2 regions of the Pseudomonas fortuita genome follow, and region 1 is predicted to be linked to the other one. Evidence: predicted binding sites of a transcription regulator. Region 1 holds the regulator's gene; the other holds the start of a gene.

Region 1 (5,886 bases):
CCGCCTTCCCCACCATCCTGCTGGTGGCCACGCTGTTGCGCCTGGCCCTGAACGTGGCGTCCACCCGTGTGGTCATGCTGCACGGCCAGGAGGGCCATGGTGCTGCCGGTAAGGTAATCCAGGCCTTCGGTGAGGTGGTGATCGGCGGCAACTACGTGGTCGGTGCCGTGGTGTTTGCCATCCTCATGATCATCAACTTCGTGGTGGTGACCAAGGGTGCCGGGCGTATTTCGGAGGTGAGCGCGCGTTTCACCCTCGACGCCATGCCCGGCAAGCAGATGGCCATCGACGCCGACCTCAACGCCGGCCTGATCGACCAGGCCCAGGCCAAGCACCGCCGTGCCGAGGTGGCGCAGGAGGCGGAGTTCTACGGCTCGATGGACGGTGCCAGCAAGTTCGTGCGCGGTGACGCCATTGCCGGCCTGCTTATCCTGTTCATCAACCTGATTGGCGGCATGCTGATCGGCATGCTGCAGCACGGCATGAGTTTCGGTGATGCCGGCAAGGTGTACGCCTTGCTGACCATCGGTGACGGTTTGGTGGCGCAATTGCCATCCCTGCTGCTGTCCACTGCCGCCGCAATCATGGTTACCCGTGCCTCGGGCTCCGAGGACATGGGCAAGCTGATCAACCGGCAGATGTTCGATTCGCCCAAGGCGCTGGCGGTGTCCGGCGCGCTGATGATCGTCATGGGGCTGGTGCCTGGCATGCCCCACGTGGCCTTCCTCGGCCTTGGCCTGCTGGCCTGTGGCGGTGCCTACCTGGTGTGGAAGAAGCAGCACAAGGCCAAGCTGGACGCGCAGCAGGAGGCGCAGCGGCAGCAAGACCTGCTGCCCTCGCCGCAGCGCGCGCTTGATACCAAGGAACTGGGCTGGGACGACGTGACGCCCATCGACATGATCGGCCTGGAAGTCGGCTACCGGCTGATCCCGCTGGTCGACCGCAACCAGGGCGGCCAGTTGCTGGCGCGGATCAAGGGTGTGCGCAAGAAGCTGTCCCAGGACCTGGGTTTCCTCATGCCCACCGTGCATATTCGCGACAACCTCGACCTGCAGCCCAGCGCCTATCGCCTGACCCTGATGGGGGTAATCCTGGCCGAAGCGGAGATTTACCCGGACCGGGAGCTGGCGATCAACCCTGGGCAAGTGTTCGGCACCCTCAACGGCATTGCCGCACGCGACCCGGCGTTTGGCCTGGAGGCGGTGTGGATCGATGTCGGCCAGCGTTCACAGGCGCAGTCGCTGGGCTACACCGTGGTCGACGCAAGCACCGTGGTGGCCACCCACCTCAACCAGATCTTGCAGAAGCACTGTCACGAGCTGATCGGCCACGAAGAGGTTCAGCAACTGCTGCAGGTACTGTCCAAGGCATCGCCTAAACTTGCAGAAGAGCTGGTGCCCGGTGTCATTTCCTTGTCGGGCCTGCTCAAGGTGCTGCAAGCGCTGTTGTCGGAACAGGTGCCGGTGCGCGATATTCGCAGTATTGCCGAAGCCATCGCGAACAACGCCGGCAAGAGTCAAGATACCGCCGCGCTGGTGGCGGTGGTGCGCGTCGGATTGTGTCGCGCCATCGTGCAAAGCATTGTCGGCGTTGAGTCGGAGCTGCCAGTGATTACCCTGGAGCCAAGGTTGGAACAGATTTTGCTCAATAGTCTGCAAAGGGCCGGGCAGGGTCAGGAAGATGGTGTTCTTCTGGAGCCGAGCATGGCCGAGAAGCTGCAACGTTCGCTGATCGAAGCGGCCCAGCGTCAGGAGATGCAGGGCCAGCCGGCCATCCTGCTGGTCGCCGGCCCGATCCGCGCCATGCTGTCGCGTTTCGGTCGCCTGGCTGTACCGAATTTGCATGTGCTGGCGTATCAGGAAATACCGGACAACAAGCAAGTCACCATCGTTGCCACCGTGGGCCCTAACGGCTGAGGTAGTGGATAATGCAAGTTAAGCGATTTTTCGCCGCCGATATGCGTCAGGCCATGAAACTGGTCCGTGACGAGCTGGGCGCCGATGCCGCGATCATTGGCAATCGCCGCATTGCCGGTGGTGTCGAACTGACGGCCGCGCTGGACTACAAGCTGTCCGCCCTGGCCCCGCGCGTGCCTAACGCCGAGCTGGAACAAGAGCTGCGCAAGACCCACACGCGCATCGCTACCGCCCAGGCCGAGCTGGACCACCGCCAGGACAGCAGCGACAACAACCGCCAATTGTTTGCCGGGCAGTCGCTGACGGCCGCCGAGCCGTTGATCGAGCCGCACGTCGATGCCCCTGAGCCCGCCGCTGCCCCGGCTGCCGCGCCGGTCGACCCGCGCCTGTTCGATGCGATGCGCTCCGAGCTGTCGGGCCTGCGCGAGTTGCTGGAAGTGCAGCTCGGTTCGCTGGCCTGGAACCAGCTGCAAGGCAGCAAGCCACAGCAGGCCAATCTCTGGCGCCGTCTGCAGCGTATCGGCCTGTCCGGGCCGATCGCCCGTGAGCTGCTGGACCTCACCACCGAGATCGAAGAGCCTCGCCAGGCTTGGCGCATGCTGCTGGCGCACCTGGCGCGGATGATCGAAATGCCGGAAATCGAGCCGATCGAAGAGGGCGGGGTGATTGCCATGGTCGGCCCTGCCGGCATGGGCAAGACCACTACCCTGGCCAAGCTGGCTGCCCGCTACGTGCTCAAGTACGGCGCGCAGAACCTGGCGCTGGTGAGCATGGACAGCTTTCGTATCGGCGCGCAGGAGCAGCTCAAGACCCTGGGCCGCATCCTCAACGTGCCAGTGACCTACGTCGACCCGGGCCAGTCCCTGGCCGCGGCGCTGGAACCGCTGTTGCGCAAGCGCGTTGTGCTGATTGATACCGCCGGCCTGCAGGCCAGCGACCCGGCACTGCGCATGCAGCTGGAAACCTTGGCCGGGCGTGGCATTGCCGCGAAGAATTACCTGGTGCTGGCCACCACCAGCCAGAAACAGGTGCTGACCGCCGCCTACCACAGCTACAAACGTTGTGGTCTGGCCGGTTGCATCCTGACCAAGCTGGATGAAACGGCAAGCCTTGGCGATGTGCTGAGCCTTGCCATCAGTCATGAACTGCCCGTGGCCTACCTGACCGATGGCCCGCGCATTCCTGACGACCTGCACCTGCCGCGCGGCCACCAGCTGGTCTCCCGTGCGGTCAATGTGCAGCAGCAGGACGAGCCCAGCGAAGAGGCCATGGCCGACATGTTCGCTGATCTCTATCACAACCCCCGGCGAGCGGGTTGACCATGAAGCGTGTGCAAAGTAGCTATGCCAAGGGGTACGCAGAATTGCCCCACGTGTGGCCTGAGTCCCAGCGAGACAAGGTAAAGAACAGACATGGGTAGCATGCATCCCGTACAGGTGATCGCCGTGACCGGTGGCAAAGGTGGCGTCGGCAAGACTAACGTTTCAGTGAACTTGTCCCTGGCGCTGGCCGAGCTTGGCCGCAGGGTCATGCTGCTGGACGCCGACCTGGGCCTGGCCAACGTCGACGTGTTGCTGGGCCTTACCCCCAAACGTACCCTGGCCGATGTCATCGAAGGGCGCTGTGAGCTGCGTGACGTGATGTTGCAGGGCCCTGGCGGCGTGCGCATCGTCCCCGCAGCCTCGGGCACCCAGAGCATGGTGCACCTGGCCCCGGCCCAGCATGCCGGTCTTATCCAGGCGTTCAGTGAAGTCGGCGACAACCTCGACGTGCTGGTGATCGACACTGCAGCGGGGATTGGTGAGTCGGTGGTCAGCTTCGTTCGCGCCGCCCAGGAAGTGCTGCTGGTAGTGTGTGACGAGCCCACCTCGATCACCGATGCCTACGCCCTGATCAAACTGCTCAACCGCGACTACGGGATGAATCGTTTCCGTGTGCTGGCCAACATGGCGCAGAGCCCGCAGGAAGGGCGCAACCTGTTCGCCAAGCTGACCAAGGTCACCGACCGCTTCCTCGATGTGGCCCTGCAGTACGTGGGTGCCGTGCCGTACGACGAGTGCGTGCGCAAGGCGGTGCAGAAGCAGCGCGCCGTCTACGAAGCGTTCCCACGCTCCAAGTGCGCGCTGGCCTTCAAGGCGATTGCCCAGAAGGTTGACAGTTGGCCGCTGCCGGCCAATCCGCGCGGTCACCTGGAGTTCTTTGTCGAGCGTCTGGTGCAGCCCACCAGCGCGGGACCCGTGCTATGAATGCCAGCGGCTTCAAGATGTACAGCCGGGCAGCGAAAGACGGCCAGTACGAGCTGATCGAACGCTACGCCCCGCTGGTGAAGCGCATTGCCTACCACCTGTTGGCGCGGTTGCCGGCCAACGTGCAGGTCGAGGACCTGATCCAGGCCGGCATGATCGGCCTGCTTGAAGTGGCCAACAAGTATGACGCCAGCAAAGGCGCCAGCTTTGAAACCTATGCCGGCATCCGCATCCGCGGGGCCATGCTGGACGAGGTGCGCAAGGGCGACTGGGCACCGCGTTCGGTGCACCGCAACACCCGCATGGTCAGTGACGCGATGCGTGCCGTTGAAGCCAGAACCGGTCGAGACGCTAAAGATCATGAAGTTGCTGCCGAACTCCAGTTGAGTCTCGATGATTACTACGGGATCTTGAACGATACCTTGGGCAGCCGCCTGTTCAGCTTTGACGACCTGTTGCAGGACGGCGAACACGAAGGGCTGCATGAGGATGGCGCCAGTGGCCACGTCGAACCTGCACGTGGCCTTGAGGACGAACGCTTCCAGGCTGCCCTGACCGAGGCCATTGCCAACCTGCCGGAGCGTGAGCGCCTGGTATTGGCGCTGTACTACGACGAAGAGCTGAACCTCAAGGAAATCGGCGAGGTGCTTGGGGTCAGCGAATCACGGGTCAGCCAGTTGCACAGCCAATGTGCCGCGCGCCTGCGTAGCCGCCTGGGGGAATGGCGGGCACGTTGAGCCCGGGGTCGTTGCAGTCGTTTTCCACGTGCGTTTTCCACGTTGTACCGAATTGAATGAGTGCGTGCCCGGTCGGCCGGGCGCGTTTGAGACTGCTTGGAGGTCTAATTGGACAAGAACATGAAAATCCTCATCGTTGACGACTTTTCGACGATGCGGCGGATCATCAAGAACCTGTTGCGTGACTTGGGCTTCACCAACACCGAAGAAGCCGACGATGGCACCACGGCGCTGCCGATGCTGGAAAACGGCCACTACGACTTCCTGGTGACCGACTGGAACATGCCCGGCATGTCCGGTATCGACCTGCTGCGTAAAGTGCGTGCCAGTGAAAAGCTGAAAACCATGCCGGTACTGATGGTGACTGCCGAGGCCAAGCGCGACCAGATCATCGAAGCGGCCCAGGCCGGCGTCAATGGCTATGTGGTCAAGCCGTTCACCGCCCAGGTGCTCAAAGAAAAGATCGAGAAGATCTTCGAACGCGTCAACGGCTGAGTCACGTCAGGGGGCGCGCCATGGATTCATCACAAACGTCTTTGGGGGAGTTCGAATCGACCCTGAAGAAACATGCCCAGGAGTTGGTCGAAAGCCTGGAGCGGGGCCGTTTCGGCGAGGCGGTACAGCTGATTCATGAGCTGAACCAGACTCGCGACCGTGGCCTGTACCAGGAGGTCGGCAAGCTGACCCGCGAGTTGCACAGCGCTATCGTCAGCTTCCAGATCGACCCGACCATGCCACAGGCCGAGGAGGTGTCGCAGATAACCGACGCTACCGAGCGCCTGTCGTACGTGGTCAAGCTGACCGAGGGTGCGGCCAACCGCACCATGGACCTGGTCGAGGAAAGCACCCCGGTGCTCAACGACCTGGCCAGCGAAGCGAAGGCCCTGAGTACCGACTGGCAGCGCTTCATGCGCCGCGAAGTGGCAGCGCCGGAGTTCCGTGACCTGGTCAAACGCGTCGACAGTTTCCTCACGCACAGCGCTGAAG
Region 2 (5,886 bases), 420 kb from region 1:
AAGCTGCTGTTGTGGCCGACCAGGATCGCCCGCTTGCAGCCATTGGCCTTGAGTGCCTTGCGTACACCGCGGAAGATATCGGTCAGCGCGCTTTCCTCGCTAACAGCCATGCGCAGCGGGTGGTCCAGCTTGATGCCGGTGAACTCCAGTGCGGCGGCTTCGATATTGGCGCCCTCGAACGGTTCCACTCGGTGGAAGTAGGTGTGTTCGGGGAACAGGAAGCCTTTCTCGTCCATGCCGATCGTGACGGCGGCAATTTCCAGCAGCGCATCGGTGGCGCTGTTGAAACCACCAGTCTCCACATCCACCACCACCGGCAGGTAGCCGCGGAAGCGCTCGGCCATCGGGTGGCGCGAACCGCTGCTGCCCTGGGTGTCCATGTCGTCTTCGTAGAGGTCTTCGCTCACGCGTTTTCCTCCAGCAGGCGCCAACGTAGTTTTTCACCGGCGCGCAGCGGGATCACGGTCTGCTCGCCAAACGGCAGGCTGTCCGGGGCGGTCCATTCTTCACGCACCAGGGTAATGGTGTCGGTGTTCGCTGGCAGGCCGTAGAAGGCAGGACCGTGCAAGCTGGCAAAGCCTTCGAGCTTGTCCAGCGCGTTACGCTGTTCGAACGCTTCGGCGTACATTTCGATGGCCGCGTATGCGGTGTAGCAACCGGCGCACCCGCAGGCGGCTTCCTTGGCGTGACGGGCGTGCGGTGCCGAGTCGGTGCCCAGGAAGAACTTCGGGTTGCCGCTGGTGGCCGCGTCCAGCAGCGCCACCTGATGGGTGTTGCGCTTGAGGATCGGCAGGCAGTAGAAGTGCGGGCGAATGCCGCCAACCAGCATGTGGTTGCGGTTGTACAGCAGGTGCTGTGCAGTGATGGTCGCGCCGACGTTGGCCGGGGCCTCGGTGACGAACTGAGCGGCATCGCCGGTGGTGATGTGTTCGAACACCACTTTCAGCGTCGGGAAGCGCTCGACCAGACGACGCATGTGCTCGTCAATGAAGCGCTTCTCGCGGTCGAACACGTCGATCTCGCTGCGGGTTACTTCGCCATGCACCAACAGTGGCATGCCGACTTCCGCCAGCGCCTCGATGGCCGGGAAGATGTTGTCGATGCTGGTCACGCCCGAGTCGGAGTTGGTAGTGGCGCCGGCCGGGTACAGTTTGGCGGCGTACACGATGCCGCTGGCCTTGGCCGCGCGGACATCCTCGGGGCTGGTGCGGTCGGTGAGGTACAGCACCATCAGCGGCTCGAAGCGGCTGCCGGCAGGGCGGGCGGCCAGGATGCGCTCACGGTAGGCACTGGCCTCGTCGGCATTACGCACCGGAGGAACCAGGTTTGGCATGATGATGGCACGGGCAAAAGTGCGCGCCACGTCGCCAACGGTGTGGGGCAGGACGGCACCATCGCGCAGATGGATGTGCCAGTCGTCGGGGCGCAGGAGGGTCAGGCGATCGGACATTGGGGATTCCAGGCGGGTCGAACTCAAGCCCCAATGCTACCGGAAAAGCCTGGGGCGAGCACGGCTATCAAGTTTTCCGGCCAGCGTCCGATAGCCTGCAGGTAAGCCGTCAGAATTTGTGGAGCCGCCCGTGCGCCAGCGTTACCTCACCCTGTTGACCCTGTTCGCCAGCCTGCCGGCCGGTGCACTGACTTTTCAGACGCGCATGGAAAATATTGCCTGGAAGGTCGAGGGCGACCCGTTCGAGTGCCGTCTGATCCAGCCGATAGAAGGTTTTGGTAGCGGTGAGTTCGTGCGTCGGGCAGGTGAACAGCCCGTTTTTCAGCTACGTTCGGACAACAATGTACTGGGTGCAGGTACAGCCAGCCTGCTGGCGGCGGCGGCGCCGTGGCAGCCTGGGCGGGGTGATATCAACCTGGGCAACGTGCGGATGGCCCGCACCGGTGTGCTGTTCAGTTCTTCCCAAGGCCAGGCCAGCCGCCTGATCAACGGCTTGCTCGACGGGCGTAGCACAGTGGTGCGCAACTACACCGGTGAGGCCGGAAGGCCAATTGAGGTACGCGTTCTGCCGGTCAGCTTCGCCAAGGCCTACAGCGACTATCTGGTCTGTGCCGGCAAGCTGCTGCCTATGAATTATGATCAGGTGCGCCAGACCCAGGTGGGTTTCCCCGGGGGCGGCACCGAGCTGGACGCGTCGGCGCGTGCACGGCTGGATGTGATCCTGGATTACATCAAAGCTGACCCGACGGTGAACCACATCGAGCTCGACGGCCACTCCGACAACAGTGGCAACCGCCTGACCAACCGAGACCTGTCGCGCCGTCGTGCGCTGGCTGTGGCTGATTACTTCAAGGCCCATGGATTGACTGAAGAACAGATCACGGTGCGCTTCCATGGCGAGCAGTACCCGTTGGTGAAGAACAACAGTGCGGCCAACCGGGCACGCAATCGCCGGGTAAACATCGAGCTGGATCGGGTTTCGGTGGTTGAGAAACCTGTGGAAAAACCGGCTGAGCCAGCGGCGCCTGCCGCCCCAGCACCAGCCAACCCGGCTGCTGCCGCGCCGGGGGCGAAGGCACCCTGAGATCGGGGGGGGCCTTCAGGTGTTTGCCACGACATTTCCAGCGCCTGTGAGATGGTCATGCATACCCCCGTCGCCCTTCCGACAGTTCTTGTCGCTTTGTCGTCAGAAGCTGTCGCCCCACTGTAAATTTTTCCGCAAGGCCGTTAGAATCGACCCCTTTCCGTACAACCCCGTGGAGTGATGGCATGGCGGACGTAAAAAAGGTCGTACTGGCGTATTCCGGCGGCCTTGATACTTCGGTGATTCTCAAGTGGCTGCAGGATACCTATAACTGCGAAGTGGTGACCTTCACCGCTGACCTGGGTCAGGGCGAAGAGGTCGAGCCGGCCCGTGCCAAGGCCCAGGCAATGGGTGTTAAAGAGATTTACATCGACGATCTGCGCGAAGAGTTCGTGCGTGATTTCGTGTTCCCGATGTTCCGCGCCAACACCGTCTACGAAGGCGAGTACCTGCTGGGTACTTCCATTGCCCGCCCGCTGATCGCCAAGCGCCTTATCGAAATCGCCAACGAAACCGGCGCTGACGCCATTTCCCATGGCGCTACTGGCAAAGGCAACGACCAGGTTCGTTTCGAACTGGGTGCATACGCCCTGAAACCAGGCGTCAAGGTTATCGCCCCGTGGCGTGAGTGGGACCTGCTGTCCCGCGAAAAACTGATGGACTACGCCGAAAAGCATGGCATTCCGATCGAGCGCCACGGCAAGAAGAAGTCGCCGTACTCGATGGACGCCAACCTGCTGCACATCTCCTACGAAGGCGGTGTCCTGGAAGATACCTGGACCGAGCACGAAGAAGACATGTGGCGCTGGAGCGTCTCGCCTGAGAATGCCCCGGACCAGGCCACCTACATCGAGCTGACCTACCGTAACGGTGACATCGTTGCCATCGACGGCGTCGACAAGAGCCCAGCCACCGTTCTGGCCGATCTGAACCGTATCGGTGGTGCCAACGGCATCGGCCGCCTGGACATCGTCGAGAACCGTTACGTCGGCATGAAGTCGCGTGGCTGCTACGAGACCCCTGGCGGTACCATCATGCTCAAGGCCCACCGTGCCATCGAGTCGATCACCCTGGACCGCGAAGTCGCTCACCTGAAAGATGAGCTGATGCCGAAGTACGCCAGCCTGATCTACACCGGTTACTGGTGGAGCCCGGAGCGTCTGATGCTGCAGCAGATGATCGACGCCTCCCAGGTCAACGTGAATGGCGTAGTGCGCCTGAAGCTGTACAAGGGCAACGTCACCGTGGTCGGCCGCAAGTCGGATGACTCGCTGTTCGATGCCAACATCGCCACCTTCGAAGAAGATGGCGGCGCGTACAACCAGGCGGACGCTGCCGGCTTTATCAAGCTGAACGCTTTGCGCATGCGCATTGCTGCCAACAAGGGCCGTTCGCTGCTCTGATTGCTGGCGCGTGTCTTGAAAACCCCGGCTTAGGCCGGGGTTTTTTATGTGCTCAGAAAAGTTTGGGCATTCAGTGCTCGTCGTTCACGACGTGGCCATCAAGTGCACTGATGGACAGCTGCGCACATTGACGTCTGTCCAGGTTGCAAAAGCGCCAGGTTCGCGCCGGTAGGGGAGGTTGGGCAAGTGCAGAAAGCAGTTGCTGCTCCATCATGCGATTGGCGTCGGGGCCGGAAAACATGAATGTGACAGGCTCCCCTTGAACTGCTTCGCGGGCACCGTCGGCCATTGCAGGCGTGGCCACGCTATTTTCAGCCAGCGTGGTGCCGTTCGCCGCCCTGTCGGATGATGGACTGTAGAACGACTTGTAGTTGAAATTGAGCGTCAGGAAGAACAGCGCAGTCAGAAAGAATGGGAAACCCACCAGAAACCAGGTGTAGAGCTTCTGGCTAGACTCGCTAAGAAACGGAAGTGTGGCAAGGGCAGAGGCTTCGATTATCCCCGCGAAGATGGCAATGATCGTCAGCGGGGCGACAGGTTGTGCTTGGGTCATTTGGGCCGTCTCCAGCAGTTTTAGCCATCTTTACCTACCGTTGCGCTCAACTAAATACCGGATTGATTTCCGGGCGAGGAATAATCGCCAAATAGCCCGATAGCTCGGACTTTTCACCTTTTTCGAATTGGCTCTTTCTTCAAGTGAGCGTCAGTTTTCAACTGGTGCGCACCTGCAGCCCAATGCTACCGTCAGTTTGGGAATAAAGATTTTAGTTGTTACAACTATCGCCGTTATTTGTAGGAAATTTCTCTAACTTATGTAGGTTTCATCTGCTCATGAGTTTCGCCGAGAATTCGCCGCGCCATCGGGCGCCCTGTCGGTTATCGTGGCGTGCCAAAGCAAAAATAATGAATCAATGGATATCGCATGAATAAAGTGCTTATCGTGGATGATCATCCGGTCATACGCCTGGCCGTGCGCATGCTGATGGAGCGGCATGGGTACGACGTCGTGGCGGAGACCGACAATGGGGTGGCTGCACTGCAACTCACTCGGCAACACTTGCCGGATATCGTGGTGCTCGACATTGGAATCCCCAGGCTGGATGGCCTGGAGGTTATTGCGCGCATGGCCACTTTCAGCCCAGGCAGCAAGGTGCTGGTGCTGACGTCGCAGGCTCCCGGCAACTTCTCGATGCGCTGCATGCAGGCGGGGGCATCGGGTTACGTCTGCAAGCAGCAGGAACTCACCGAGCTCCTGAGCGCCATCAAGGCCGTGTTGTCGGGTTACAGCTACTTCCCCAATCAGGCCCTCCATGCGTCGCGTGGCAGGGGAGGGGGGAGCGAGACGGATATGGTAAACCGTCTCTCGGCGCGCGAGATGACGGTGTTGCAACAGCTGGCGCGGGGGCGCTCGAACAAGGAAATTGCCGACAGCATGTTCCTCAGCAACAAGACGGTCAGCACCTACAAGTCCCGCCTGTTGCTAAAGCTCAATGCGCGGTCGCTGGTTGACCTGATCGAGCTGGCGCAGCGGCAAGGGCTCAACTGACTGCCGGCCCGCAAAGCCTCCATTCAGGAGGCTTTGCCAGTGCTCCGCAGCCGCACTACAGGTCGTAGTCGAAATCGGCCAGCTGCTTTTGCAGGCGCCGTTCTTCCAGCATGTTGTCGATGGTGCGGCGTTTGCTCAGGTTGGTCTTGGCGATCTCCACCTGGGGTTCCGCTTCATCTTCTGTGGCAACAAAATCATCTTCGATCGACAGTTCGTCTTTATCGGTGCTCATGAGTCGCTCCAAGCCAAGGGGCCATTGGCCGTCCTTATAACCAGAAAGCAGACGTCGGTAAAAAAGATTTTTTCAATCGCTCGAGTGGTTTCAAGCTATCGGCTCAATCGTCGCTGGTCTTATGCTTGTATTCGCACAAGTCCTCGATCCGGCAACTGCCACACCTTGGCT

Evidence for each region. The regulator FliA, encoded in region 1, starts transcription of late flagellar genes. The targets are predictions, from matches to a motif close to CTAAAGTTTNNNNNNNNNNNGCCGNTAA.
Region 2: a site for FliA is predicted at 1,517-1,544, ahead of OZ911_RS22725 (flagellar protein MotY). Genes of this name have one in related genera too.

The regions. Positions count from the first base shown of each region.
Region 1 covers NZ_CP114035.2:4,533,056-4,538,941, reverse strand. Annotated here, with positions in the region: gene flhA (flagellar biosynthesis protein FlhA) at 1-1,916, shown strand, start outside; gene flhF (flagellar biosynthesis GTPase FlhF) at 1,928-3,235, shown strand; gene fleN (flagellar synthesis regulator FleN) at 3,329-4,162, shown strand; gene fliA (RNA polymerase sigma factor FliA) at 4,159-4,899, shown strand; gene OZ911_RS20710 (chemotaxis response regulator CheY) at 5,020-5,394, shown strand; gene OZ911_RS20705 (protein phosphatase CheZ) at 5,415-5,886, shown strand, end outside.
Region 2 covers NZ_CP114035.2:4,951,750-4,957,635, reverse strand. Annotated here, with positions in the region: gene rnt (ribonuclease T) at 1-380, opposite strand, end outside; gene pyrC (dihydroorotase) at 404-1,450, opposite strand; gene OZ911_RS22725 (flagellar protein MotY) at 1,581-2,534, shown strand; gene OZ911_RS22720 (argininosuccinate synthase) at 2,720-3,937, shown strand; gene OZ911_RS22715 (hypothetical protein) at 4,008-4,490, opposite strand; gene OZ911_RS22710 (response regulator transcription factor) at 4,860-5,483, shown strand; gene OZ911_RS22705 (PA3496 family putative envelope integrity protein) at 5,539-5,715, opposite strand; gene nth (endonuclease III) at 5,819-5,886, opposite strand, start outside.